2 regions of the Aminipila sp. genome follow, and region 1 is predicted to be linked to the other one. Evidence: riboswitches for the same ligand, from Rfam matches in the RefSeq annotation. Region 1 holds a riboswitch; the other holds the start of a gene.
What was found. Region 1 has a riboswitch for cyclic di-AMP ahead of RTW14_RS12955 (GNAT family N-acetyltransferase). Riboswitches for the same ligand answer to the same signal wherever they lie in the genome.
Positions count from the first base shown of each region.

Region 1 (15,545 bases):
TGCACTTTATTCATTACTATAATATTATGATCCAAATCATAACCTGGTAGTGTTACTCTTTCCTCTCTAGCTATGCTGCCCCCAAGAAGAAATATAGCTTTATGGGCCTCTTTTATTTCTTCATCAGCCTTAGTCCCCTTATATGCAAGGAAGTTACCTCCCCTTTTTATAAATGGCAGACAATATTCAGACAAAGTTGCAAGGTTTGCCACAGCTCTTGAAACACATATATCATACTTTTCCCTATGTTCCTTATTACGCCCCATATCTTCTGCTCGGCCATGCAGCGTAACAACATTTAAAATATTTAATTTAGAAGCCAAATCGTCTATTATATTTAAACGTTTTTGCAGTGAATCCATTAAAACAAACTGTTTTTCAGGAAAAACTAATGCTAAAGGTATTCCGGGAAATCCTCCACCGGTTCCAACATCTATAACCTTCTCTGCTTTTTTCATTTCAGGAAAATTGTAACACAAAAGAGAGTCAATATAGTGCTTTCTAATGAATTCTTCTTTGTCCGTTATCGCTGTTAAATTTACCTTTTCATTCCATTCAAGAATCAATTCCATATACTTTTGAAACTTGTCTAAAACTTTATTATTATAAGATATATTTAACTCATTAAATGCTCTCTGTAATGTTTCCATTGCCATTAGTTTTTCTTACTCCTTCTTGCCTTCTCCAGATATACAAGTAATACATTTATATCTGCTGGTGAAACTCCTGAAATTCTTGAAGCCTGCCCAACAGACATAGGTTTAAACTGAGTCAGTTTTTGAATAGCCTCTAATCGCATTCCTTCAATCTGTTTATAATCAAAATTCTGGTCTAATTTTTTAACCTCAAGTTTTTTAAACTTTTCTATTTGCTGAAGCTGCTTCGCAATATATCCAGTATATTTAACCTGAACTTCCAGTTGAGTAATAGAATGCATGGATAGCTGCTTATCTCTATTTTTGTCAAGGGGGGCAAGTAAATCATAAGTAATTTCTGGTCTCTTCAAAAGCTCACATAGTGAAACTCCACTCTTTATTGGAGAACTTCCTAAGCTTTCAAGATAATGATTAATTTCTTCTGTTGGTGGAACTATAACATTTTCAAGTCTAATCTTTTCTTCTTCGGCCTCATTTCTTGTTTTTAAGAATCTATCAAATCTATTCTGCTTCACGAGACCTATTTCATAAGCTTTTTCGGTCAGACGTAAATCCGCATTATCTTGCCTTAATACCAGTCTATATTCAGCTCTGGAGGTCATAATACGATAAGGTTCATTAGTACCCTTAGTTACAAGATCATCGATTAATACCCCAATATAAGCCTCTGATCGATCCAATACGAATGGATCCTTACCATCTACCTTAAGTGCTGCATTTATACCAGCCATTAAACCTTGTGCAGCAGCTTCTTCATATCCAGAACTTCCATTAAATTGCCCTGCACAGAAAAGATTTTCAATCTGCCTGTTTTCAAGGCTTGTTTTAAGTTTAAGTGGATCGATACAGTCATACTCTATAGCATATGCAGGTCTTACAATTTTTAAATTTTCAAGTCCTGGTATAGTTTTATAAAAAGCCTCTTGTACATCTTCTGGCAAGCTTGAAGACATTCCCTGAATATACATTTCTTCAGTCTGCAAGCCTTCAGGCTCAATAAACAACTGATGTCTTTCCTTGTCACTGAATCTGTTGACTTTGTCCTCTATGGATGGGCAATATCTAGGTCCAATACCTTCTATCTGGCCTCCAAAAAGCGCAGATCTTGAAAAATTATTTCTTATAACTTCATGTGTTTTGGCATTTGTATAGGTCAGCCAACATGATATTTGCTCCTTCTCAAGTTCATCATTCATAAATGAAAACGGTACGATCTTTTCATCACCAAACTGCTCCTGCATTTTAGAATAATCAAGGGTGCTCGCAAGTGCTCTTGCAGGCGTGCCCGTTTTAAAACGACGAAGCTCCATGCCATGCTTTTTAAGATTATCCGCAAGTTCCATTGAAGGTGCTAGACCATTTGGTCCACTATTAAAACACCATTCTCCTATAAAAATCTTACCTCTTAAAAATGTTCCTGTCGCCAATACTACAGCTTTTGCTTTATATGCAGAACCTGTTCTTAGTATTACTCCACAAGCCTTACCATCCTCCACGAAGATATCTATAACCTCACCTTGTTTTAAATCGAGATTATCCTGTTTTTCCATAGTTTTCTTCATCTCTTCATGATATTTAAATTTATCAGCCTGTGCTCTAAGGGAATGTACTGCCGGTCCTTTTGCAGTGTTTAACATTTTACTCTGAATAAAAGTTTTATCTATATTTAGTCCCATCTCTCCGCCCAGTGCGTCTATTTCTCTGACTAAGTGCCCTTTTCCTGTTCCACCGATTGAAGGATTACATGCCATCATAGCTACTGCTTCAAGATTTATAGAAAATGCTAAGGTTTTTTTGCCCATTCTTGCAGAAGCAAGCGCTGCTTCGCAGCCTGCATGTCCTGCACCAATAACGATTACATCATATTCACCCATCATATAATAATTCATACTACTTATCACCTACTTATTCTACTTTCCAAGACAAAATCTTGAAAATACCTCATCTATTATACTATCACTTACTGTTTCTCCAACAATTTCACCAAGAAACTCAAAAGTTCTTTTTACATCTATTTCTATAAATTCAAGTGCCTCACCTAGACGTACCATATTTACAGCATCCTCTAAAGCACTTTTAGCAGACACTAAAAGATTTGAGTGGCGAACATTTGTTATAAACGTATTTCCACTCTGCTTTACTTCACCATTGTATACCAAATTTTCAATTTCTTGCTCAATATTGTTTATTCCTCGTCCATCTTTAACTGCAGTTTCTATAAAAATAGCTCTTGGCATTTTTTCATGTAGAGTTTGTTCATCAATAACCATGCCTAAATCTATTTTATTTATAAGAACTAAAGCTCTCCTATTACCAACTATTTTTATAATATTTTCATCTTCTTCAGAAACGGGCTGGCTTCCATCTAAAATTAGCAAAACTAAATCAGCTTCATTAAAAGATTCTTTACTTTTTTCAATTCCTATTTTTTCAACCGTATCCTCCGTATCATGAATTCCTGCAGTATCAATTAATTTTACAGGTATATTCTTAATTGTAATATCTTCAACAATTGTATCTCTAGTAGTCCCAGGAATATCAGTAACAATAGCTCTAGTTTCTTTTAACAGCGCATTCATAAGTGAAGACTTTCCTACATTTGGTTTACCAACAATAGCAACTTTAAATCCTTCTTTTATTATACGCCCTGTATCTGCTGAACTAATTAATTTTTGAATCATATCGTTTATTTGTAATAGATTGTTTAATAATTTTTCATAGGTTATTTCTTCTATATCTTCATCTGGATAATCTAAATTTACTGTTAAGCCTACAAGTTCATCCATCAATAAATCTCTAATTTGTTTTATATCTTTCGATAAAGCTCCTTCAAGCTGCCCCAAAGCAACATCAAAGCTTTTATCACTTTTTGCTTTTATTAAATCTATAACTGCCTCTGCCTGAGTTAAGTCTAATCTGCCATTTAAAAATGCTCTTTTAGTAAATTCTCCAGGTTCAGCCATTCTAGCGCCATTTTTTAAAACAAGTTCTAAAACTTTTCTAAGTGACACTATACTCCCATGGCAGTTAATTTCTACAACATCTTCTGTAGTATAAGTATAGGGTGCCTTCATATATACTGAAAGTACCTCATCTATAACCTGATTTGTATGATAATCTATAATGTGACCATATGTTAATCGTCTATTAACTATAGGCTCTCCAATTGTCATACTAACGGATTCAGGCTTGAAAATATATTTTTCAACATCATTTTTTTCTATGTGCTTTTTTATAGGCTGAAATACCTTATTTAAAATTGATAAGGATTCTTCACCGCTTATTCTTATTATTCCAATTCCACCTTCTCCATATGCGGTAGCAACTGCTGCTATTGTATCTTCCATAATTTAATCACCATCTTTTCAAATTAGTAAAATTATAAATTTTGTCTAGCAACTTCTTTCACCAATTGGACAAAATAATTAACGATAAAAATCGATCTATCCATGATTAATTTCATAAATCTGGATAGATAAAAAAGAAAAAATAGCCCGAATGGGCTATTTTTTTATTTCATTTCTATTATAACCCTTCTATAAGGTTCTTCACCTTCACTTCTTGTAGTGATTTTAGGGTTGCCCTGAAGAGTAGCATGAATAATCTTTCTTTCATACGGATTCATTGGCTCAAGCCTTACACTCTTCTTTGTTCTAACAACCTTGTCTGCTAGTCTATTTGCCAGCTGTTCCAAAGTTTTTTCTCTTTTGCTTCTATAATTCTCAGCATCAACGACAACTCTTTTATATTTTTCATCGTCTTTATTTACAACAAGACGAGTTAAATACTGTATAGCATCAAGAGTCTGTCCTCTTTTTCCTATAACAGTTCCAGAATCTTTTCCATTGATGTCAATATATATACTATTTTCATTTTCTGTAGCTGTAACAGTAACTTCAATTCCCATTTTTTCAGTTACATCTTTAAGAAAATCTAAAGCAGGAGAGCTTTCAACAGATACTAAATCATTTGGTCTTTCAGTTTTAAAGTCTTCAACATTTTCAGGTTTTCGAACTGAATTTTTAATTTCTTTAGTCTCTTTAAATTCTTTGTGCTCTTTATTTTCTTTTTTTACAAATTCCTTTTTCGTAAACTCTTTATTTGAGTTACTTTGTACCTTTGTTATTGGAGCTTCCTTCACAGCTTCTTTTATAGGCTTTTCTTCAACCTTTGCAGCTGTCTTCTTATAAACTCTTACTTTGGCAAGTTTTGAACCTATACCGAAAAAGCCTTTTGAAGATTCTTCCAATACAATTACATCAACTTCATCTATCGTAAGTTTTAAATCAATGAGGGCAAGTCTTATAGCTTCATCTTCATCCTTCCCCCACTTTTCTGCGTAATCCATATTTAATTTCCCTTCAAATATATGCTTTTATTTCTTACGTTTCTTTTCTGATTCTTCCTTCATCTTTTTCCTTAATCTATTAAGTCTAAAATTAAAACCAATCTGAACTAAAGTACCTATAAACCAATAAATTGTAAGACCAGCTGGGAATGATCTACCCATCCAAACGATCATTACTGGAAAGAAGTACTTCATCATATTCATCATTGGAGCCATCTGGTTATTTGCAGAACCTTGCTGACTCTGTGTTTGGCTGAAAGAAATAAAAGTTGTTACACCGGCTGCTATTGGAAGAATCCATAAATCAGGCTGACTTAAGTCCATAACCCATAAAAATGATTCGTGAATTGCCAATAGCATAGAATCACTATTCATATAAGCCATAGGATTTCTTAATAAAGCAAAAAGTCCAAATATTATAGGCATCTGAATTAACATAGGTAAACAACCGCCCATAGGATTAAACTTTTCTTCCTTATAAAGTTCCATCATCTTTATATTTAGTGTTTCTTTATCATTTGCGTACTTTCTTTGCAAAGCCTGCATTTTAGGCTGAATGTCCGCCATACCAGCAGTTGATTTAATCTGTGCTGCATAAAGCGGGTAGAGACAACCTTTTACTAATATGGTGAAAATTATTAAAGTTATACCATAATCATTTAACAAACTATATATAAAACTTAATAACCAACCTAGAGGCACTGCAATAAAACCAATAATTGTTTGCATTAATTTCCTCCGCTACTTTAAAGGATCATAGCCACCAGGATTAAAGGGATGACATTTTAGAATCCTTTTAATTCCAATAAAACTACCCTTTATCACACCATATTTTTCTACTGCTTGTATAAAATATGCTGAACATGTTGGGTAAAACCGGCATGTTGGTGGAAATAAAGGAGAAATAAATTTCTGATATCCCTTAACAAGTCCTATAACTATTTTCTTCAAATAGTACACCTTCTTATTTTTTTGTTATTAATCCGGCTTTTTTTATAAGAGAATTCATAGATTTGTAAACATCATCACACTTGACATCTTTGATAGTGTTTCTTGCAATCAAGATTATATCAAAACCAATCAGCGTATCAGCTTCCATTCGTCTAAAGCTCTCTTTCATAAGTCTTCTTGCTCTGTTCCTTACTACGCTGTTTCCTACTTTTTTACTAGCTAAAAAACCTAATCGATTGTAACTTAAATTATTCCTTCTACAGAATAATACTACATATTTTCCACCGAAGGATTTTCCTCTGTTATAAATAGCAGAAAAATCTTTTTTATTGCGTAATACATTTTTTTTTAGCATTACATCACCATACAAGACCATACAAGAGTGTCCTGTTCAATCTTTAAAACAAAAAGACCACAGTTGCGGTCTCTATGCTGATAATTCTTTTCTTCCTCTTAATCTTCTTCTCTTTAATACATTTCTACCGTTCTTTGTACTCATTCTTTTTCTAAAACCATGTTCTTTTGATCTCTGTCTTTTCTTTGGCTGATAAGTCTGTTTCATTCTTAAACACCTCCTTGCTTAATTCAATAATTCGGTTTCATACACATCTAAATTTCAACGCGTATTTTCACTTACATGTCCTATACATGCCACATTATTATACATTCGCTAATTATCTGTGTCAATGATTTTAACAAGTTTACCAATAATATTACAAATAAATAAAAATATTTTACGGTAATATTTTATATAAAAACCTATATATAGTTGTTAACATGAAAACTATACACAAAGTTGTCCACTATATGTGGATAATTTTTAAATTGTTGAAAGTTCAATATAAAAAATTTAACTATTGCCTGTGGATAACTTAATTGTTATTATGTATTAAGAACTTTATATCATTTTTTTTCTTTGATTAGTTATTTAATTTTTACTAATCATTTTATATTTAATTAAGCATAAGGATGTAGATAAATGAGCAACATGAATGAAAATTGGAAAAAAACCCTAGAATTACTTGCTCCAGAATTAACTGAAGTAAGCTATAATACGTGGTTTTTGCCTATAGTACCTTTAAAAATAGAAGAAGAAAATAATAAATTATATTTAAAACTTTTAAATGATATGAATTTAAATATTATGAAGAGCAGATATATGTCTATTCTGGAAAATGCCGTAGCTATTGCCTTTTCAAAGAAATATGATATAGAACTTACTCTTGATGATATGGAGGAGGAAGAAACCATCAATCACAAAAGTGCATATGATGATTCCTTCGTAAAGCGTTTTCCAGATGAATACTATTTTAATCCACGCTACAATTTTAATGCATTTGTAGTAGGTAATAACAATAGATATGCACATGCTGCATCACTTGCTGTTGCAGAATCGCCATCATGTGTATCTGCAAATCCCTCTGATTCCTACAATCCATTGTTTTTATATGGTGGATCTGGTTTAGGGAAAACTCATTTGATGCATGCCATTGGTCAATACTTATTGATAAATTATCCAAAACTTAAAGTTCTTTATGTCTCCTCTGAAATGTTTACAAATGAACTGATCAAAGCTATAGGGGATAGAAAAACTCTTGAATTCAGAAATAAATATAGAAATATCGATGTATTGTTAATAGACGATATACAGTTTATTGAAGGAAAAGACAGTACTCAGGAAGAATTTTTTCATACGTTCAATACTTTATATGAAGCCAATAAGCAAATTATTATTTCCAGTGATAGACCACCAGCCAAACTTTTAAACATCGAAGAAAGACTGCGATCTAGGTTTCAATGGAATATGATTGCAGATATACAACCTGCTGATTATGAAAACAGAGTTGCCATCTTAATGAAAAAGGCGGAACTTGAAAACATTACAATTGATGATAACCTCATGGAAGTCATTGCTCTTATTGCTGGAAAGATTAAGTCAAATATCAGAGAACTTGAAGGAGCCTTTTCAAGAGTTATTACTTTTTCAAATCTAATGAACAAAGAAATAAACCTATCTCTTGCAAAAGAAGTATTAAAGGATATTATTTCAAATACAGATGTCATCATTAATCCAGAGGTTATAAAAAAATATGTCTGCAAGCATTTCGATATTAAAATTTCAGATATCGAATCAGCAAAGAGAACAAGGGCTTTAGCATTTCCAAGGCAGATTGCTATGTATCTATGCAGAGAAATGACTGATTTATCACTTCCAAAGATTGGCGAAGCTTTTGGTAAAAGAGATCACACTACGGTAATGCATGGATGTGAAAAAATTACTTCTGAAATAAAAATGAATGAATCTATAAAAGAAGTTGTTGAAGCAATCAAAAGAAATATAAATGAGAGTAGAATATAAAAATAATACATAAAAATTTATACACAACAATACACTGGTTGTTATATAAATTTATACAAGTTATCAACAAAAAATAAACAACAAAAAAGTTAGCAGTTTCAAGGCTTCAAAGTGGTTATCAACAAATCCACAGCCCCTACTACTAATACTACTAATAAAAATTAATAAGAATAAAGGAGTCGGCACATGAAATTTACCTGTAATCAGCAAATTTTATCTAAAGCTATAAATACCGTTTCAAAAGCTGTAACTAACAGAACTACTATTCCTATTCTTAAGGGAATTTTACTAAAAGCAAAAGATAATAAGTTAGTATTAACTGCATCAGATTTAGATTTAAGTATAGAAAAAATAATTGACACACATGTATCAGAAGAAGGAGAAATTGTTGTTTTATCAAAATTATTTGGTGAGATTATCAGAAAACTTCCAAACGAAGACATCACTATTGAACTAAAAGAAGAAAACAACATAACTATAGAATGTTCAACATCACAATTTAACATTGTATGTTTTCCAGCAGATGAATTTCCAAACATAGGGGAAATTGAAGAACAAAGTAAACTTTTAATTAATAGAGATATATTTAAAGAAATGATTAGAAAGACGTCTTTTGCCGCAAGTGTAGATGAATCAAAGGGTGTCATAGTTGGTGTTTTAATTGAGCTAGAAGAAAATTACTTAAATATGGTTGCATTAGATGGCTTCAGAATGGCTGTTGTGAAAGAAGAAATGAAAAACTCTGAAGAAAAGAAAATAATAATAGCTTCAAAGATTTTATCAGAAATAAGTAAAATAATTTCAGAAGTAGAAGATGAAGATGTTGGAATCATCTTAGACTATAAAAAAGCTGTTGTGATACTAGAAGGAACAAGAGTTGTTTTAAGACTTTTAGAAGGTGAATTTATAAAATATAAAGATATAGTTCCAAAAGAATGTCAGACAACTGTTACTATAAACAGGGGAGATTTATTAGAAAGTGTTGAAAGAGCCTCTCTTTTCGCAAAAGAAGGAAAAAACAATCTAGTAAAACTTTCTATAGACGGAAATAATATGACTATTACTTCAAGATCTGAAGAAGGTAATGTTAAAGAAGATGTTATTATTTCAACAGAGGGGGAAGGTCTCGATATAGGGTTTAATTCAAAATATTTAATTGATGTACTAAAAGTAATAGACGATGAAAATATTAGACTTGAGCTAAATACAAGTGTAAGTCCTTGTTTGGTTAAGCCAATAGAGGGTAATCAGTTTGTTTATTTAATATTACCTGTAAGATTATCAGGAAATTAAAGAAATTTGGCTGTCATTTATGGCAGCCTTTGTTATATGGAGAATAGAAGATGTACATAACAAAAGTTGAACTGCAGGATTTTAGAAATTATGAAAATCTGAATATAGAATTTCATCCTAATGTTAATTTGATACTTGGTAATAATGCGCAGGGAAAAACTAATCTTATTGAGGCTATTTATTTATCTTCACTAGGAAAGTCTTTTCGTACTTCTAATGATTTTGAAATGATCAAATTTGGCAGTAAATTTTTCAGAGTAAAGATAGAGGCCGAAAAAAAGAATGAAGATCTTTGTGTTGAAATGGCTGTGAGTAAGGAAAGTAAGGCTGTAAAGTTAAATGGGCGAAAAATAAAAAAAATTTCTGAACTTCTTGAAAATATTTATATTGTTGTGTTTTCTCCAGAAGATTTAAAAATTGTTAAAGAAGAACCTGAAAAAAGACGAAAATTCATTGATCGAGAACTTTGCCAGATAAGGCCTATGTATTTTAATAATATTTCTCGATATAAAAAAATACTTCTACAGCGAAATACAATGTTAAAAGAGAATTCTCCCAAAATATCTTTACTTGAAATATGGGACCAGGAATTAGCAGAGTATGGATCTAAGATTATATTGATGAGAGCTGAATTTATTAAAAAGTTAGATAAAATAAGCAGTCAAATACATAAAAATATTACCAATGGCAAGGAAAAACTCCATATTCAGTATGAAGCAAATGTTCCATTTATGAATAGCTTACAGGAGCAGAAAGATTTATTTTTAGAAAAAATAAGGAAAAATATAGAAAAAGATTTAGTAAGAAGAAGCACAAGTGTTGGGCCTCATCGTGATGATTTGAAAATAATCATAAATGGCATAGATATAAGAAAATATGGCTCTCAGGGCCAGCAAAGAACAGCAGCATTGTCTTTAAAATTAGCTGAAATTATGTTGATAAAAGAAGAAACAGAGGAAGATTGTATATTGCTATTGGACGATGTTTTGTCTGAATTGGATGAAGAGAGACAAAATTATTTGATAAATTCCCTTGCAAATATACAGCTTTTTATAACTTCAGCAGAACTTTCAGATAAAGTTAAAAGAACACTTCCTGAGGGAAAAACATTTTATGTGGAAAATGGATGTGTAGAACAACGAAAAAGTACGATAGATTTTGAGGTGGTAGGGGTTTAGTGTGATTAGTTTATTAATGATGGAAATTTCTGATGGAGTTAATAAAACAAATTTTGAGAAATTGTATACTCTATATAAAAAACATGTTTATTACATAGCCTTAAAATATTTAGATAATCAGCAACAGGCAGAAGATGCTGTGCAGATTACATATTTTAAGGCCTTTTGTAATATAGAAAAGTTCGAAAATATGGATGATTATAAAACCAAAGGGTATATTTTTACTATAGCTAAACGCACTGCAATAGATATTTTAAGAAAAGAAAAAACAAATGTATGTGTAACAAATGAGCAGGAAGATGCGTTATTAAAAATAAAAGACAATTTTTCTTTAGAAAAAGAAATTTTAAAAAGAGAAACAAAAAAATTAGTTAATTCCAAGATGGATGATCTAAGTGAAGTGGATAGAAAATTATTAAAATTAAAATACATAGATGAAAAAAAAGATAAAGAAATAGCTGAAGAACTTGGAATTCCTTATGATAATGTGAGAGTGAAAATAACAAGAGCTAGAAAGAAGCTGGCACTATCACTTTTAGTTGAAAAGGAGGATATGTTTGATGAATTTTAAATTTGAAGATATGGCAGATGAAGAATTAGAAGAAGCTGCAGAAGAATTCGAAAGGATAGAAGTTGAAGTAAAAAATTTAGAAGAACAAAATAATCCTTTTTCTGTTCCAAAAGAATTGGATCAGAAAATACTAAAAATGATAAGAAAATTTGAAGCAATAGAGCTAAAAAATAATAAAAAGAAAATAAAAAATAAATATTTTAGAATTGCAGCTATGATTATAGTTTGCATAGGTGTCGCCATGACAGTAGTCACAATGAATGTAGATGCTTTTCGTATAAAGCTTTTTGATTTTATAATAGAGGATCATGGAGAATACATAGATGTTAATGTAGTTGAAAAAGGTGAGCTGAGTCCTGAAACAAAAGCAAAATTTCCAAAAAAATGGGAAGATGTATTTTATCCAATGGCACTGCCAGAAGACTTTAACTTAGTAGATGTTAATGGATATGGTGATATAAAAAGTATGACTTTCACTATTAATGAAAAAGAGGAGTTATATGCAACGTTTCAATATTATTTAATTGGAAAAGCCAATACAGCTATCAATAGTGAAAATTGTGAGGTAGGAAAAACTAAGGTTAATGGAAAAGAAGCAATATATTCTTTAAAAAAAGATGAGTGTGTTATTTTAATGTGGACTGATAGTGGATATGAATTTTGTATAACGATAAATAGGGGAACTGTAAAAGAAGCAGTAAATATAGCAGAAAGCGTAGCTTATGTAAAATTAAACTAATTAGTGGAACCACTAGAGTATCTTATTTAAAGTGAAAAATAAAGAGTAAATAAGGAGAAGAAAAATGCGCAGATTATTGATTTTAATGAGTTTAATTGCAATATTTTTTTCATTAAATGCCTGTGGTAATCAAGTAAATAGTTCAGAGAATATGAGTGATAAACAATTTATGCCTTACGAGAAACTCACATTAAGCAATAAGGCAGATGATATACAAAATGGGGAGTGGATTGAAAAATTAAGGATGCAGCTTATTGAAAAACAAGAAGTTAGTGAAATGACTGCGGACAGATTAATGAAAAATGGAAAATTTGAAGCTTATAGATTAGAACTTGCAGGTAGCCAGGAATATGATGGTAAAACATATCCATATAAAATAAGTGCAGACATGGTGTTATGGCAGAGTGATGAATATTATGCCATTTGTGAAATTAATAATAAAAAAATACAAAGTTGCGACGAAAATATAGAATTAATTACAGAAGAACCCTTAAAAATGTGGACAGATGATTTAGATGTCTTAAAAATAGTGACAACAAAGGAAGTAATACAATTTGATATAGGTGGAAGAGTTTCTTTTAAAGAAAAAGGAAATAAAGAAGTAGGTCCATTTACTATAGTTTATAGCGTAAATTTTTCTTGTCCAAGGGAAATGTGAATATAAGAGAAAGTAATTGAAATTTGACTTATAACATCTAAAATGTTATAATAAATAAGAATAAAATAATAAAATGTGTTGCTGAGTCAAGAAATTGAACGGGAGAACCAAATTTATGGGGTGAATCACAGATGTATTGTGTAGGGTGTCTTTTCTGCCCGAATCCGTCAGCTAATCTCGTAAGCATTAGAAAAGGGAGTATAATATAATAATATACATTTTTTTTGTGTGCAAAAAATTAGCTACGGTTTAAAAACCGTAGCTTTCTGTGTTTTTGGCTTCAGTTCCAACAAAGAAAGGAGGAAAATAATTCGTTTGTTGTAACAATTGAAGGGGGTTTTATATGATTAATAAAATGTTAGAGGAAATTAATCGTTTACCGCGTAAATTTATTAAAGATTTAGATATAAATCTTAGTAATATTAAAGTATATCTAGTTCAAGATTTTGATTTATTACTTTTACAAAATATGGTAAGTTTTGGATTGAATATCTTTGGAGAATTAGGTATGGATGAATGGGGACTAGTTCCACAAATTCGGCATGGAAGTGTTTATATATTAAAAGAAGAAGAGAAAACAGACATTAAAGGGCTGGCAATTCTTATGAGAGATTGGGAAAATCCTGAAAAAGCATATCTATTTGATTTTGCTATTGAAAAAGAAATACAGGGCCATGGTTTTGGGCGTCAATTCCTTAAAATTATTGCAGAGAATCTGCAAGAACAAAATTTCGAGAAAATAGACCTTACTGTTGATGTTGACAATCAACCTGCAATAAATTTATATAAGCATATTGGATTTAGACCTATTGAATATAGTCGTAATGAGTATGGAAAAGGTCATAATCGATATATTATGGAATGGGATATTGCAGGATCAGATCAAATATAAGATTCTTAAATACAATTCATTAAAAAATAACTTAAATTCTTAAATTTCAAATTCTAAATATATTATTTTACTTTATTTCAAAAAAAATATATGATTAGCATTTAATATGAGCAAACAACAGATAATATGATTTAGGCTGTTATTTATTTGTATTAATTTAATATTTGTTTCCGTGTAGGAACAGAAAAATTTCAATAGAATATATGTTTGTATATAGGGGATATAAGTATATCTAAAGAAATAAAGAGATGAAATATAAGACGTACAAAAAGTGAGGAGGAGTACATGGAAAAAAACAAAAAAAGGCAAATATCTATTCAAAGAGCAAATGAACTAAAGGGTAAAATAGAAGATTTTTTGGAAGCAAAAAAGACAATTACAAAAGGAATGGACATGGAAAATGAACTAGTTAAAAGAAAAAATAAAATATTAAGTTTGTTAAAAGCCTCAGAAGAGGATTGGAATGATTATCATTGGCAATTAGATAATAAGATTACGGATGCTGAAACTTTAAGTAAAATTATTAATCTAAGTGAAAAAGAAAAGAAAAATATTGAAGAAGTTGAAAAAAAATTTAGGTGGGCAATTTCTCCTTATTACTTGAGTTTAGTACATCCGGATGACAAGTATGATCCAATAAGATTATTATCAATTCCTGCATATAAAGAATTAGAGGATTCATGTACAGATCTTGATCCTATGGGAGAAGAATTTACAAACCCAGCAGGATGTATAACCAGAAGATATCCCGACCGATTAATTATAAATGTAACTAATGAATGTGCCATGTATTGTAGACATTGCCAGAGAAGAAGAAATATTGGAGAAGAAGATGTTCACAATACTCGTGCCGCCATTCAAGAGTCAATAAACTATATTAAGGAAAATGAGGAAATAAGGGATGTTTTAATTACCGGTGGAGATGCTTTATGTCTTTCAGATGAAGAATTAGAGTGGATTATAAAACAATTAAAAGATATTTCTCACGTTGATTATATTCGTTTGGGAACCAGAACCCCAGTAACCATGCCTCAAAGAATTACTGATAAATTATGTTCTATGCTTAAAAAGTATCATCCCATTTATGTAAATACTCATTTTAATCATCCAATAGAAATTACTTATGAATCTAAAGCTGCCTGCGAAAGATTAGCTAATGCTGGTATACCTATTGGAAATCAAGCAGTATTGTTAAATGGTATTAATAATAGTAAATTTGTTATGAAGGTGCTAAATCAGGAATTGTTAAAATGCAGAGTAAGGCCATATTATATATTTCATGCTAAACATGTACAGGGAACCACTCATTTTAATACTTCAATTGAAGATGGAATGGAAATTATGGAATATTTGAGAGGTTATACTTCAGGTATGGCAATTCCTACTTTTATAGTAAACGCACCAAAAGGCCAAGGAAAAACTCCTATATATCCAAATTACATTGTTTCCAGAGGACCAGGTTATATTCAATTAAGGACATGGGAAGGAAATATTGTTAAATACGAAGATCATGAAACAAAAAATATTAAAGAATATTTTGAAAAGGTATAAAATAAATGCCGCAAATTAGACTATAGAACTTAAAGTGAACCAGAAAGCCTTAAATTAACGATTTAAGGCTTTTAAAATGTGTTTTTTAAAAAGAACCTCCAAAAATAGAAAAAATATTGTAAGGGTGCAAATTTTAGTGTATACTAGATTAGTTATATTGTATCTAAAATTTGGTAACAATATTTAGTAGAGTAAAAAATAAAATTTTAAAAGGCAAGGAAAATGGCATTACTAGAAGTTTTGACAAGATAACCATCCATGTCTATAGAACAGGAGAAGTTAAATTGAGTACAGAAGTAAACAATCAACAGTATGATGCTGCCCAGATACAAGTTCTGGAGGGTCTTGA
Region 1 is NZ_DAMBYD010000009.1:40,246-55,790, reverse strand. Features, by position in the region: gene rsmG (16S rRNA (guanine(527)-N(7))-methyltransferase RsmG) at 1-656, opposite strand, end outside; gene mnmG (tRNA uridine-5-carboxymethylaminomethyl(34) synthesis enzyme MnmG) at 656-2,545, opposite strand; gene mnmE (tRNA uridine-5-carboxymethylaminomethyl(34) synthesis GTPase MnmE) at 2,567-4,003, opposite strand; gene jag (RNA-binding cell elongation regulator Jag/EloR) at 4,168-5,004, opposite strand; gene RTW14_RS13005 (YidC/Oxa1 family membrane protein insertase) at 5,032-5,733, opposite strand; gene yidD (membrane protein insertion efficiency factor YidD) at 5,746-5,955, opposite strand; gene rnpA (ribonuclease P protein component) at 5,969-6,331, opposite strand; gene rpmH (50S ribosomal protein L34) at 6,383-6,517, opposite strand; gene dnaA (chromosomal replication initiator protein DnaA) at 6,935-8,314, shown strand; gene dnaN (DNA polymerase III subunit beta) at 8,501-9,607, shown strand; gene recF (DNA replication/repair protein RecF) at 9,658-10,785, shown strand; gene RTW14_RS12970 (RNA polymerase sigma factor) at 10,787-11,356, shown strand; gene RTW14_RS12965 (DUF4367 domain-containing protein) at 11,346-12,095, shown strand; gene RTW14_RS12960 (hypothetical protein) at 12,160-12,753, shown strand; cyclic di-AMP (ydaO/yuaA leader) riboswitch at 12,823-12,954, shown strand; gene RTW14_RS12955 (GNAT family N-acetyltransferase) at 13,097-13,645, shown strand; gene eam (glutamate 2,3-aminomutase) at 13,931-15,196, shown strand; gene gyrB (DNA topoisomerase (ATP-hydrolyzing) subunit B) at 15,481-15,545, shown strand, end outside.

Region 2 (15,545 bases), on a different contig from region 1:
CATAGACTCCATGATTTGCGCCTCTGTGTCCATATTTTAATTTATATGTTTTCCCGCCTGACGCTAGTGCTAAGACCTGATGCCCCATACAAATTCCGAAAGTAGGAACAATTCCCATAATTTCTTTTGTAATGGCAATAGCTTCTGTCGCTGCCTCAGGATCTCCAGGTCCATTGGTTAAAAAAATGCCGTCAGGGTTTATGCTCATAATATCTTTAGAACTTGTTCCATAAGGGAATATATGCAATTCGCATCCTCGTATATTTAATCCATCTAAAATGCTTTTTTTAACACCGAAGTCCAATACTGCTACCTTTTTTACCTCCATACCCTCTGGAGCATGAATTATTTTCTTTTCACTAGTAGCGGCCTCCTTCATCCAGTCTCCTCTAAGCTGAGTCTCTGCACATAGTCTTTGCGCTTCTTCTACTGTAATTCCTTCATTACTAATAACACATTTTATAGTGCCTTCATTCCTTATCTTCTTTGTAATACTTCTTGTATCCACTTTCCAAATACCTGGCACTTTCATTTCCTTAAGCCACTGGTCAATGTTCATGATACAATTAGAATTTGAGGGAGTAAAGCAAATATCTTTTGCCACTAATCCGAATGCATAAATCTTATCCGATTCATTGTCAATTTTGCTAATTCCGTAGTTCCCAATCAGGGGATACGTCATAGTAATTATTTGACCCATATATGAAGGATCTGTAAGCGTTTTTTGATAACCAGTCATTCCTGTATTAAAAACCAGTTCGCCTACTTTAGTTGTCTTGTATCCGAAACCTTTACCTGTAATAACAGTTCCGTCTTCCAAATATAACAGCGCTTCCATGTTACGACCTTCCCTTTCCTAACTTACCTACAACTTTTAAATGGATTGTTACTTCCAATTCAATGCTGTAAATAATTATACACTTAAGTTTATTTTTATGCAATACTTAATTTTACAATTATCCTACAGCGTTTTAGTTTCTCTAACCCATTAGCATATCATATAAAAAGAGACTTGTCACCAACAAAATAACAAATCTCTTTTTTCTGTTAAAACTATTCTTTTTTTCTGTTAAGTTCCCTAAAGGCTCTGCTTATTTGTATCAGAATTGTTGGGGCAACCGCACAAGCTACAATATATGCCATTTGCTCCCCCGACAGTTCTGCTACTTGAAATAAGCTTTGCAATGGATTTATAGTAAGAACCGCAAATAACAATACTGTTCCTAATACAAATGCTTGTAAGCAGTACATATTGCTAAATAACCCCAGTTTAAAAATTGACTGACTTCCCCTTGAATTAAAGCCATGCCATAATCTGGCGAAACACAGAGTTGCAAATGCCATGGTTGAAGCCGTTGCATTTCCCACTAATAATCCCTGATAATATGCTGTCATTGTGAAAATTGCAATTAGTGCTCCCTGTATTAAAATCTCTATCATATATTTCCTCGTTAATATTGATTCATCACTTCTTCTTGGAGGCTCTTTAAGCAAGTCATCTTTTGGCTTTTCCATGCTTATTGCAATAGCAGGAAGGCTGTCTGTTATTAAATTGATAAACAACAGGTGTACAGCCATAAAGGGTATGGGCAATGCCATTAATGAAGTATATAATACGGCTATTATTCCAGAAGCATTTCCTGAAAGTAAAAATTTAATAGAATTTTTTATATTTGTATATATGTTTCTACCATTTGCTACAGATTTTACAATAGTTGCAAAATTGTCATCTGTCAAAATCATGGAGGCAGCATCTTTTGATACATCAGTCCCTGTTATCCCCATAGCAATTCCAATATCCGCCTTTTTCAAAGCAGGCGCATCGTTTACACCATCACCTGTCATAGCTACAATATTGCCTTTCTTCTGCCATGCATCAACAATTCTGATTTTATGAGCTGGAGTAACTCTGGCATATACTGCGATCTCTGAAATTTCTTTATTTAATCTTTCATCAGAAATCTCATCCAATTCCATTCCAGTTATTGCCCTTTGACCCTCTTTTAATATTCCAATTTCCTCTGCAATTGCAGAAGCTGTTATTTTATGGTCACCAGTTATCATAACTGGCATAATGCCTGCGGTAAGACAATTTGCTACTGCAATTTTTGATTCTTCCCTTGGAGGATCCTGCATAGCTATTAACCCAATAAATGTAAAATTTTCTTCATCATTCAATGTTATGCTTTTTGTTCCAATATTCTTCTGTGCAAAGGCTAGGACTCTTAACCCTTTTCTTGAATATTCATAGTTCTGAACATGTACCCTCTGAATATCCTCTTCTGTAATGGTTCTTTCAAATCCATTGCTAAAAATAAATTTTGACTTATGCAGCATTGCATCCACAGCACCTTTTGTGACCATCACATAAACACCATCAATTTTGTGTAATGTACTCATGAGCTTTCGATCAGAGTCAAAGGGAAGTTCCGACAACCTTGGATAACTGGCTAAGATCTGCTTATAGTTATTTTTTGTGTTAAAATAATAGTCAATAAGCGCTGTCTCAGTAGGGTCTCCCAAAACTTTCCCTTCTGATACTGAGCTGTCATTGCAAAGTAACGCTCCTAATAACAATCTATCTTCCGATATTTGTCCTTCATCTGCCAAAAAAAAACTTTTTACAGTCATTTTGTTTTTAGTTAAAGTTCCTGTTTTATCTGAACAAATAATAGATACACATCCTAAACTTTCTACCGCTTTCAAATCCTTCATTATTGCATTTTCTTTAGCCATTTTAGAGGTTCCTAATGCCAGTGATATAGTTACAATAGAGGAAAGCGCCTCTGGTATGGCTGCTACAGCCAGCGCTACAGCAAACATCAATGAATCCAAAACATTCATTCCCCTGTAAATACAAATACCTAAAACACATAGGCAAATAATCATGATTACAAGGGATAATTTCTTACCAAAAGCATCCAGACTAACCTGTAATGGAGTTTTCCGCTCTTTTGTTTCATTCATAAGCTGCGCAATTTTTCCAAGCTCAGTATTCATACCCACACTTGTAACAACTGCGATTCCTCTACCATAGGTGACCTGAGTTCCCGAAAATACCATATTATCCTGGTCGGCTAAAGTTTTGTTTCCAGCTATCTTTTCTGCAATCTTATTTATGCTTTCCGCTTCTCCTGTCAAAGAACTTTCATTTATCTGAAGTGAATAACTTTCAATAATTCTTCCATCTGCTGGAACAACATCTCCCGCCTCTAATACTAATATATCACCTACCACAATATTAGCTGCTTCTATTCCTCTTCTTTTACCAGCTCTCATTACTTTCGCAAGTGGTGACGCTAATTTCTTTAAGCTATTTAATGATTTTTCTGCTTTAAAATGCTCTACAGTCCCTAAAATAGCATTAAGAATAATTACCACTAAAATTACAACCGTACTTTCGAAGTTATCCGTAAATATAGAGATAATTGCAGCTATAATTAATATGATTACTAATAAATCCTTAAATTGAGAAAAAAACACTTTCAAAACGCTTTGCTTTTTTTCTTCTGCTAATTGATTCTTTCCATATTTGCTTTCACTTTCTTTTACTTTTTTGTCATTTAACCCCTCTTTGGAAGAATTGAAATGTGTAAGGACTTCGGCTGCTGACATTTTATAGAACATTTTATGCACTCCATTCTTTATTAATATGCTAAATATTAGTATGCTTATTTTGCCATATGTTATTCTTCATTGTCTGCTTTATGAATACAAAATCTGTCAATTCGCTGTTATTGGTTTGTGGTCCAGCATATGTTCTTAGATACAAAAAAACGTCAACCGATTTCTCTTTTGACGTTTTAAATACTTTTATTTTTCTTCTTTACTGGGCTTTGGCGGCTTTGCTCCGTGGAATTGATAGTAACATACTTCAATATTCCCGTTATATAGTTTTCGTCTTCTATCAGCCAGTTTTCCAAATGCTAACTTTTCTATGGTTTTGTCAGGTGTAATCACAAATAATGACCAAGTAGGATTCTGTTTCAAAAAGTTTTTTAATTTATTATAAATCTTTTTAATTTCATCCTTTTCTCCAATTCTTTCTCCATATGGAGGATTTGTTACAATTACCCCACTCATTTCGCCGGCTTCCATTTCAGAGATATTCATCCTTTTGAAAGTAATACAATCATCAACCCCAGCATCTTCAGCATTTTCTAGGGAGGCTTCTATTGCGGCAGGATTTATGTCGTAAGCTTCTATACGAATATCTTTATCATGCTCTATGGCGCCAAAGGCTGCCTTTCGTTCTTCTTTCCATAAATACTCTGGAATTATATCCCACTCTTCTGCTGCAAAATGTCGGTTTAAACCAGGAGCAATATTTTTTGCAATCATTGCTGCTTCTATGGCAATAGTCCCAGAACCACAACAAGGGTCAACAAGAATTCTTCCCTCTCTCCAAAAAGACAGTTGTACCATGGCTGCTGCTAAAGTCTCCTTTATAGGTGCTACTACTGCATTTTGGCGATATCCTCTCTTATGAAGCCCTACACCAGTTGTATCAAGTGTAATAGTGGCTCTATCCTTTAACAGCGTTACCTTTACAACATATTCCGCTCCTGATTTTTCAAAATGCTCAACACCATATGTTTCTTTTAGTCTTTCAATAATTGCCTTCTCTGAAACACTTTGACAGCTTCGCATACTGAATAGTTTTGATTTTACAGACGAACAATTAACCTTAAAGTTGCCATCAATAGGAATCCATTCCTCCCATGCAATCCCTTTCATGGTTTGAAACAAATCTTCAAATTCTAATGCTTCAAATTCAGCCATCTTTACAAGTACTCTGTCTGCACATCTCAGCCATAGATTTGACTTTACAATAGCTCTTTCATCTCCCATATAAGTTATTTTGGCATCCTCAGATTTAATGATTTTATAGCCTAATGCTTCAATTTCTCTTTTAACTACAGCTTCAAGTCCAAATGTGGATGTTGCAATTAATTCAAGTTTCATCTTTTCCTCTACTTTCTTTATTATACAAAAAAGCTCCCTTTTGAGAGCTTTTTATGCGCTAAAAATTAGATCGTTTTCTATTCAATTGGTTTGTTTCCATAAACTCAAGAGAATTCAACGCTTCGCCTGTGCCTACAGCTACACAAGACTTAGGATCCTCTGCAATTCTAACCTCAATTCCTGTTCGTTCTTGAATTCTCCTGTCAATACCGTAAAGTAATGCTCCACCACCTGTAATAACGATACCTGAGTTACTAATATCTGCCGCAAGTTCAGGCGGTGTTCTTTCAAGTACAGAATGAACCGCTTCTGCAATAGTTTGTAATGGTTCTTCAAGAGCCTCCATCATTTCAGCAGATGAAACCTCTATTGACTTAGGTAATCCACTAACCAAGTCTCTTCCTCTGCATTCCATTGAGATAGGTTCATCTCTTTGATAAGCTGTACCGATAGTCATTTTTAATTCTTCTGCAGTTCTTTCCCCGATATATAATTTATGCACTTTACGCATATATTTTACAATATACTCGTCAAATTTATCTCCAGCAATCTTTACGGAAGCGCTTGCAACAATACCGCCAAGTGAAATAACAGCTATATCCGTAGTTCCTCCACCGATATCTATAACTAGTACTCCATCTGGCTTAGAAATGTCAAGGCCAGCTCCAATAGCAGCAGCAATAGGTTCTTCCATAAGATAAACATCTTTGCCCCCTGCTTGAGTAGCTGCTTCTCTAACTGCTCTCTTTTCAACTTCTGTAACACCACTTGGAACACAGACCATGATTCTAGGTCTAAAAAATCTACTTGTTCCACAGGTTTTCTTTATAAAATACTTAAGCATTCTTTCTGTTACATCGTAATCTGAAATAACACCATCACGCAAAGGTCTAACTGCCACAATATTTGCAGGAGTTCTACCAAGCATTTGTCTAGCCTGTTCACCTACAGCCAAAATTTCATTGTTATCTTGATTAATTGCAACAACTGAAGGCTCATTTAAAACAACACCTTTTCCTTTAATATAAACTAAAACATTGGCCGTACCAAGGTCAATACCAACTTCTGATGAAAATCCCACTTGATTTCTCCTTTCAATTTAAAACTGCTCTTCAAGCAAATTATTCACTAAAGAGCAGCACAATTAGTCTATGTTTTATGTAATCCATATATACTAGTTACTCACTATTTGCCCAAAAATGCTATCCTCTTCGTTCTTAGAGAAATTAGTATTGATATAGCCCTGCATTCTTGCACCATATTGTACATAAAAATTAGATACTGTAATATTTCCAACAACAACAGAATTTGAAAGAAACTCTCCATTGCCTCCAATATTAACTTCGCCCTTTATCTTGCCATCAACTCTAGTATTTTGGGCTTCCACATCACCTACAAGTAAAGTATCTTTATCCATAAGCAAAGCACCCTTAGAGCTAATATTTCCCTTAATTTGTGCACCTTCCAATAGGATATCAGTCGCTATAATGTCACCTTGAACAAAACCTGATACACCTACATTCTTGGTAGTATCAATTTTGCCCTTAACTTTACCATTTAATTCAATGTTTTCAAAAGATTTTATATTACCTTCAACTATTGTGTTTCTAGTAATAATAGTTGTACCTACTTCTTCTTCTTTGTATGGTTCATTATTGCCTATGCCATTTCCAGAATTACCACCACCAAAGCCATTATTAAACCTTGTAGAATCAGCAGCGAAGTTGCCAGAAAAACTGTTTTGGGTTGACTGCCCATATCCTGGCCTGTCAAAGAAAGCTGGCTCTTCAAAATTTGTATTTGACCGTTGTTGATTATATGTATCATTACTTTGATTTGTACGAGCGCCCATATTCTGGGTATTCTGTGTGCTCTGTGTGCTCTGATTAAAAGCTTGACTAAAATCTTGATTCAATCGGTCATTGTTAGTCGGCTCCTCTGGAGTTTGATTTGCAGCCGTATAATTTTCTGTGTTATCTGTTGCTGCACCAGCCTCTTCATTAACTTTTGCCTTGTCTTGAGAAGAATCCATCCCCAAAATTTCTCTCATTGCCTGGCTAAAATTTCCTTTATTACTCATTTTTGGCGCCTCCAATAAATTCACTAGTAATATTTATTTACCCTCTAAAAGGTAATTGGTTTAACATCTGCTGTCAATTTCTGAAAATCATATCCATTATCTTTATAGAATTGAATGATTTCTTTTAATGCCTGACAGGTATTATCATTTCCGTTATCATGCATTAAAACAATACACTTGTCAGCTTTGCTAGGAAGTTTTGTAGCATTTATAACCATTGATTCTTTTGATGTCTTTCCTGAACCATCGTCAGCACAAACATTCCAATCAAAATACACTAAACCTCTGCTTACTATTTGTTCTATCAAAGATTTATAGTCAGCTTTATTATATTCATTAATACTTCCACCTGGGAACCTAAGTATCTCTGGCTTTTCACCTGTAACCTGATAGATTCTGTTATATGACTTGTCAAAATCCTTCATATAATTTCTCACCGAAGAATAAATGGCATCATAATTATAATCCGTTGAAGTTAACACTCCTACGGCATGTCCATTGTCATAGGCCTCTTTAATAATACTGTCTGCTGTCTGGTTTTCACTAGTATTAAAGAAGAAAGTCGCTTTGATGTTGTTTTCCTTTAATAAATCCAAAATTTGCAAAGTATTTTCAGAAGATCCATCATCAAAAGTCAAGTACACTACTTTTCCATCATTCTCTGTTATTTTATCAGAAATAGCAGTTTTTGTAATGAACTTTTCCTCTTCTATCGCAGAGGTTGTAGCCTCTTGAGCAGTAGTCTTACTTACAACAGGCACAGTTTTCTCTGCCATAGACTCTCTATCCCAAAGATTCAACTTATTGATTACGAAAAAAGCCAATAAGCAAGCTATGACAATTATTATTGAAAGAGATGTAAAAATAATTAAACGTTTATAAAAAACAACACTTTTCTCTTTCATACATTCTCTTTTCTTATCTAAATTGTAAACATATACTAGAATATTATCACAATTTTATGCAGAAAACAAGATGTGTTTTACTGCTGTAAGGCTTTATATTCTTGCAAATGTTGATTATAATTAGTAACCTTGTCTGTATACTTAGAATATAACTCATTATACTCAGTTTGCTTTTCTGCTAATTGATCCGCATACTGACTCTCATTTGTTTCATCATATTTACGGCTTGCTTCTGCAATATCAGCGTTAATTTCAGCAAGTCTAGCTTCTAATTCCTGAATCTCACCTTTTTCTGTTTTAAGGCTTTTTTGCATATTTAAAGCTTCTGAAGAAACTGCAACTGCATCAGTTAGGCCCTCAACTGCATTAGTTTTTTGAAGTTGAACTATCATGATTCCTAATGAAGATATAGTTAATACAAGTATGACAACAATAGCGGTTATCCATTTTTTCATGCTATTTTTATATTCAAAATTTAACTCATTAATCTTATCATTGAGTTCCTGCTCATGCCTTCTCTGCATCTCTTCCATGGCCAGCTTCACCCTTAAGGCTTCTGCTTCTGCTTCTGCAGCTGCCTCCTCAACTACTCTGTCGATTAAAGGGATCTGTTCTCTTCCCAGTTCTTCTTCTGTCTTTACCAAACGCAATTCATTATTAAGTACCCCTTGAATGACTTCTTTATAGTCTATCCCTGTCCTTGTGTTTCTTTTAAAGAACTCTCTTCTTCGTTCCTTTTCTAAAGCTTCTAATTCTCCAAGTTCTGCTGGAGGAGCCAAGCCACTATTCTCATCTAATGCTGGATTTCCCATAGCTGTAGCTGCTGCATGAGGTGCCATCCTTGTTTTCTCTTCCTGTTTAATAAGGTTAGTTAAATTAGTAATTTCTCCTGCAATGTACTCGTCCTCAAATAGTTCATTAAACAATTGGTATAGTTTAATGCTCTCATTAAAGAGTCCCGCGTTACTTAATATTTTAGATACCACTATGAACTTGCCTGAAAACATCATTCTAAGTCTGGTATTCATAGAATGTTCAGTTGGTATAATAGTCGTAACAAGATTTTTAAATTCAGGGGCTATCGTACTCATAATATAATTATAGGCATTTGTAATTGCAAGCTTTTCTTCCATAGATGTGGCATTTACACCTGTCACGTTTGCCAAAAGCACATTGTTTACATATTCAGCCTCTTTTACAAACCATTTTTCTATTTTTTCGTATAATACATTTTGTATTTTAGAAAACGGAAGCTGCGGTTTTTCCACACTGCTTAAAATGTTATTTATATGTATTGTTTCTTCAAGATTAATCTTTATGCTTTGTCTATTTACAATTTCCTTTATTGGATATAAAATATTGTCCTTAAATTCATTATATAAAAACGCCATCTTATTATTATCGATAGCTTCTATTTTATTGCCGCTAAAAAATCCCCAAAACCTGCCCACAGAAACATTTAAGAGATCATTGACTAAATTTAGTATAATCTTCCATTGTTCCGTCATTGTAAAATTTCTATCAAATACACATAGAAAAATGTACTGTGCCAAAAATGAATTATAATCAGTAGTATTAACCCCTTGATTCTTACCAAAGAATTCTATGAAATCTCCTTTATTACCCAATCTTGAAGCCACGTCTGCATCTGAAAACCAGAAAATTTTATAAACATAACTGTCTGCATTTTCCAGTGCCCATTCCATCTTTTCCTTCGTTCTATTAGGTGCTCCAAGCTTTGTTTTATCAAATTTAGATTTATACTTGTCAGGAGCACTCTTCCACTGATCATATAGTGCCTTTAATTCAGCATCATTGCAAAAGGTAGAAGCTCCTAATATTCTATATGGATTGTTAATAATCATTCCAAAAGCATCACTAAAATCTTCATTTTTACTTATACCCGCTATTAAATTATCGTATGCAGATTGTTTGATCGCCAAGATTATACACCCCTTCTTCTGATTTACATTATCTTCGTTTAATTTTAAAATATTTTTACGAAATATGCTATACTAAAGTTATAAATTTTAAAACTTTATTTTAATTTATGAAGAAAGGTATAGTTATTATGAGTAAAATAGCCTTTACCGGTGGTTTGTTAATTGATGGCACCGGCAATAATCCCATTGAGAATTCATTAATTTTAATTTGTAATAAGAAAATTGAATATGCTGGACCCCAAAAAAATTTTGATGAATGTTATAAATCAATTAGCATAACGGGGAAAACCATTATGCCAGGCTTAATCGATACACATTTACATTTTTCGGGCAATCTTACTGAAAATGATAATGATTGGGTTTTTGAAGATCCTATTCAAAAAACTGTAGTCGCTGTACAACAAGCTCATGAGTGCTTAGAACATGGTCTGACAACCGTAGGAGAAATCTCACGTTCTGGTCTACATATACGCAATATGATTGAAGCTGGTGTAATGCAGGGGCCACGAATTGTAGGCAGCGGCTTAGGGTTTTGTCGTACTTGCGGCCATGGGGACAGTCACAGACTTCCCTTAAGATATAATGAGGAATCTCATCCTTGGGCAGAACGCGTTGATGGTCCCTGGGAACTTCGTAAAGCAGTGCGAAGAAGGCTTCGGGAAAATCCAGATGCCATTAAAATATGGAGTACCGGTGGAGGTATTTGGAGATGGGACCAAAAGCTAGATCAGCATTACACCTTTGAGGAGATTCAAGCTGTTGTGGATGAATGCAATATGATAGGAATCCCTGTATGGTCACATGCTGAAGGTTATAGTGGTGCATTAGACTCTGTAAAAGCGGGTGTGCACCTGATAATTCACGGACAGACCTTAAATGATGAGTGTTTAGATATTATGGCAGAGAAAAAAATTTATTTTTGCCCTACTATTCAATTTTTGAATGAATGGTTTAAAACCTATGCCCCTCCATATATTCCTGAAGTTCATGACCAATATGAAGGAGAGTCTGTAGCGGAAAAAGAATTAAACCGAGTATACGAGAACCTAAGAAAAGCACAATCAAAAGGCATAGGATTAACTATCGGCTCAGATTCTTTTTGCTCAACAGTAACACCATATGGTATTACCGCTATTGGAGAAATGTATTCTTTTGTAGAAAAAGCAGGCATTTCCCCTATGGATACAATTGTTGCAGCGACCAAAACCGGAGCTGATATGTTAAAGGTTGGAGATATCACTGGTACATTAGAAGAAGGAAAATTTGCTGATCTGATTGTTTTAAACGGAAACCCTCTTGAGGAAATTAGAAATATATCATTGGAAAATATGAGCATTATTATGAAAGAAGGCCATATTATCTGAATATTCCCCTTACTTTTGTAAATACTTAATAGAGATATGTAATAGTTTTGAGCTATTTAAATATTTCAAAATAAAAGTATGTGAGGAGAAATAACGATGGATAATACTAGCAAAATAATTAAAATAAGAAAAAATGAAGATGGTGAAATAACAGACGTAATGCTTGAAAATAAGACTATATTGCCTATAAATCATGCAATATTAATGGCAAAAGAAGGGCTTATAGATGGTACGATCGTTATGCGTGGTAAGAATGGCGGGGAATTTTTAAGAAACGATCCTAATAGTTCAACTATAGCCGCTATCTCTGACTTACCTACTTTTAAATAACATGCTATATCCTCCTATACCTCTTGGTTAGTGTAAAATATATACATTAGCCATGAGGTTTCCAATAGGATAATTTATCTTACTTTTACGAAATAATCCATCAACTTTGTCCAAATTTTTTGTACCTCAACAAAGTCTTGGTAATCTCTTTCTACATTTTTATTATATTTTTCTAAATTTGCCAGTATATTCATGAATTCAGTTGTTCCGAAATAAGTACAAATCGTAGGTAATACCTGCTTAAGTCTTTCTCTCATCTCACTTATTTTTTCACTGTAGCTCTCCTCTTGTGTTATATATAATAATAACGGTTTATATCGAATCCATCCAATACAAGCTTTATAAAAACGTTTGATGACTTTTTCATTATCTGATTTAATAAACTTCAATTTTATTGGTAACACCCCTTCTAACAGGTGATTATAAGTAGAAAAGCCGTCATGAAAGGTATAACAAGGTACTTGTAAAACTTTTCTTTGACTTAAGCAAGTACTCAGAAAAGTATCCTCTCCCCTGGCTCCCATGGGATTATAGAAGGGAAAAACCCGCTGTGGATTTGTAAGATTAATTCCTAAATTTGCACCTGAAATAAACTTAGCATGGTTAATTTCTTCCACATCTTCAGTAATATCGCTAGTTAGTATTTTGGTATCTGCATACGTAACGCCACCGTTCTCCATCACTAACTTAACATTGTCCCAGTTTAGAATATCATTACTGATAGCCTCTATAAAAGATCTAAAATCCATCTCTGTCATTGTATCGTTATATTCGATAAAGGGAATTGGAGAGATATATCCACAATGATACCCATGAGTTAAATCTGCCTGCTCAAGATGCTTTATATGCGTTGAAAGAACATGTTGTCCTCCCCAGACTGCATAGTTTTGAGAGTTTGTCACTGCTACCGGATATTCATCATCATCTAAAAAAATCAAATAATCCATTTCGTTTTTTATAGCGCTGTATAGCACCGCATTACGTTGTGATGCATATCCTTTTCCGAAAATTTTACGTGCTTCTTCCTCATTAATAATATTTTGTTCATTTAAAAATTCAATTTCTTCTTCTATATCACTACAGCCAATATATATAGAACCGTCAATATTCTCAGCTAGATCTGGATGCAGATTAATGTAATCTTTTTTTTGTGTTTTATTATAAGTCAGGTCATACGCAACAATAATGTGTAAACTGATATTATTATTATCGACCAAGCCAGATTCCCTCCAATTATTTATATAACTCCTCAATACCTTGTGGAAGTTTTTTCTTCCAGTGGCGAAACCTACCCCAACTTTTATTTTTTTATCTTTATACAAACTACGCCCTCCTTCTTTTATTGTAGGAAATACTTAAATCCTATTTTCTATAAATAAAAACGCCACAGAAAATATCTGTAGCGTTATTCGATAAAAGGTAATATATTATATTGTTTGTATTCTCTTTTAACGCTTACGAGATTAGCTGACGGATTCGGACGATAAGTACACCCTACACAAATAACATTGTGATTCACCCCAAAATTGGTTCTCCCATTCCATTTCTGGATTCAGCGATTTATTTAATTGTAGGAATGAAATGATAAAATTAAACATTTTTTATTTTTCAATCATTCCTTCTATTAATTTATTATATCATAAAAGACAACAAATTACAATGTCTCTCATTTTATCTTGTAATTAACTAAACTATCATTCTATAATTCAGTCTTTGTTTTCTCTTCATCTTCTATATTTTGAGCCTCTTCGTTAACGATTTCCGTATTTTCTGACTCATCAACATTTTCAGGTAGAGTCTTTTCTTCTACACTCTCTTCATTGGTAACTGTATCTAAAGTGATTAAGTTTTTTGAGATTTTTCTATTGGCTATACCAATGCCTATTAACGCAAATGTCATGCCGCCATATAAAGCGATGGCTTCAAATACTCCTGGAAGTAACTGTGCAGGTATCAGACTTTTCATAACATCATCTGCAGAATATCCCTGCATTACATATTGGGCAACCGTAGATTTAAATATATAAATATCATCTGCTAGTAACGCAATTCCAAGAAGTGCTACAATTGCAGCAACAACATATAAAAGAATTGAAATAGAAAATCGCTTTGGTCCTTCATGAGTTCCTTTGTCTTTAAGTTTCATAATAATTAGTCTCCGTTTCCACCATAAATGGTTTAATAAAAATTTCATATAAACTATATTTTAACATTTTAACTCATCTTTGTGTTGAAAATATGATAAATTTATAAATATTTAAACTGTCAGAACTGCTTTATTCATTAACTTATTCATATCTTAAAGCCTCTATAGGATCCAATTTTGCTGCTTTATTAGCTGGATAGTATCCAAAAAACACTCCTATTGACATGGAAAATGCTACGCTAATAAATATGACAGGCAGAGAAATTTGTAGTGCATTTCCCATAACACTAACAACAATGCCACTTATACCCAGTCCTAATGCTACGCCTATCATTCCTCCTATTCCGCAGATAATAATGGCCTCCACTATAAACTGAAGCCGTATAAACTTTCCTTTTGCACCCAAAGCCTTCCGAATACCAATTTCTCTTGTACGTTCTGTAACCGATACCAACATGATATTCATTACTCCAATACCCCCTACAAGCAGCGATATACCCGCTATAACAGCAATTGACATTTTTACTTTATTCAGCATGTCGGTATAAGAATTCATATCCTGCTGCATATTATAGCCTACGCATTCCCATTTCTTATTTTTGCTGTATATATCACCAAAGTAACTGTTAATATCTTTCAACAAACTTTCTCCACTAACTCCGTAAGCAGGAGAAACCTCAAATCCTCTGAAATTGGTTTCATTCTTAAGTTCCCCTGCTGTGGTTGCTGGAACATAAATAGTAGCCAATTCTTCAAAGCCGCCGGCCATGACCCCTTTATTTTTAGAGCCATTGTCATAGATCCCTATTACTAAAAAAGTGGTCAATTTATCTTGTACAAAAACTTTGATTTCACTTCCCAAGGGTTCATCTCCTTGCTTTTCTATATTATCTGCCAGTTCTCTTGGAATAACAGCAACTTTTCTGGCTCTTTCTACATCCTTATCCTCCAGGTATCTTCCATTTATGACTTTAACCTTTTTTTGTACACTATATCCAGAATTTGTCCCCTGAATATAAACGTTTTCCGGTTTTTTTCCTACTCTCACTTCCCCTGAGCCGCCATCCTGAGTAAAACTTAAGGTTTTTATTTTATCCTTAAATTTATCCTGAAAATTTTTGAGATCATTTAATGAAAGTAAATCCTCTGCTTGCGGTTTTTCATCATCATCATAATATACTTGTGTATCATCCGTTTTTCTTCTTATATCTACTGAGATGTTTTCCATCCCCATCTCTTTCATATCCTTTTCAATAGAAGCAGATATAGAATCCCCTACTGACACAATTGCGATAACGGATGAAATTCCTATAATAATTCCAAGCATTGTTAAAAGCGAACGCATTTTATTTGTTTTTAACCCTGCAATCGCAAGGAATAAGTTTTCTATAATCAGCATATAAGACCATCCTTTATTGTTATCTGCCTGGTTGTTTCTTCTGCCAGTTCCATGCTGTGAGTAATGAATACAATGGTTTTGCCTTCCTCTTGATTGATTTTATGAAACAAATCCATTACCATTCTTCCTGTTTTTGAATCCAACGCCCCCGTTGGTTCGTCTGCCAGCAATATAGCCGGATTATTAGCCAAAGCCCTTGCTATGGCAACTCGCTGTTTCTGTCCCCCTGATAATTCGTTCGGCTGATGCTCTCTCCTATCATACATATCCACCAGTTCCAACAATTGCTTTGCTCTTTCCATTCTTTCATTCCTGCCCATTCCCGCATAAAGCATTGGCAATTCAACATTTTTTAAGGCAGAACATCTTGGTATAAGATTAAAATTTTGAAATACAAAACCAATCTTTAAATT
Region 2 is NZ_DAMBYD010000013.1:37,965-53,509, forward strand. Features, by position in the region: gene carA (glutamine-hydrolyzing carbamoyl-phosphate synthase small subunit) at 1-838, opposite strand, end outside; gene RTW14_RS16190 (calcium-translocating P-type ATPase, PMCA-type) at 1,054-3,627, opposite strand; gene RTW14_RS16195 (THUMP domain-containing class I SAM-dependent RNA methyltransferase) at 3,814-4,965, opposite strand; gene RTW14_RS16200 (rod shape-determining protein) at 5,024-6,046, opposite strand; gene RTW14_RS16205 (bactofilin family protein) at 6,140-7,045, opposite strand; gene RTW14_RS16210 (polysaccharide deacetylase family protein) at 7,090-7,950, opposite strand; gene RTW14_RS16215 (hypothetical protein) at 8,028-9,893, opposite strand; gene RTW14_RS16220 (metal-dependent hydrolase family protein) at 10,022-11,257, shown strand; gene RTW14_RS16225 (DUF3892 domain-containing protein) at 11,354-11,587, shown strand; gene RTW14_RS16230 (hypothetical protein) at 11,662-12,909, opposite strand; cyclic di-AMP (ydaO/yuaA leader) riboswitch at 13,024-13,155, opposite strand; gene RTW14_RS16235 (hypothetical protein) at 13,287-13,733, opposite strand; gene RTW14_RS16240 (ABC transporter permease) at 13,876-15,132, opposite strand; gene RTW14_RS16245 (ABC transporter ATP-binding protein) at 15,126-15,545, opposite strand, start outside.
Region 2: it holds a riboswitch for cyclic di-AMP, as region 1 does, so the genes downstream of both, RTW14_RS16230 (hypothetical protein) here and RTW14_RS12955 (GNAT family N-acetyltransferase) in region 1, are expected to answer to the same signal.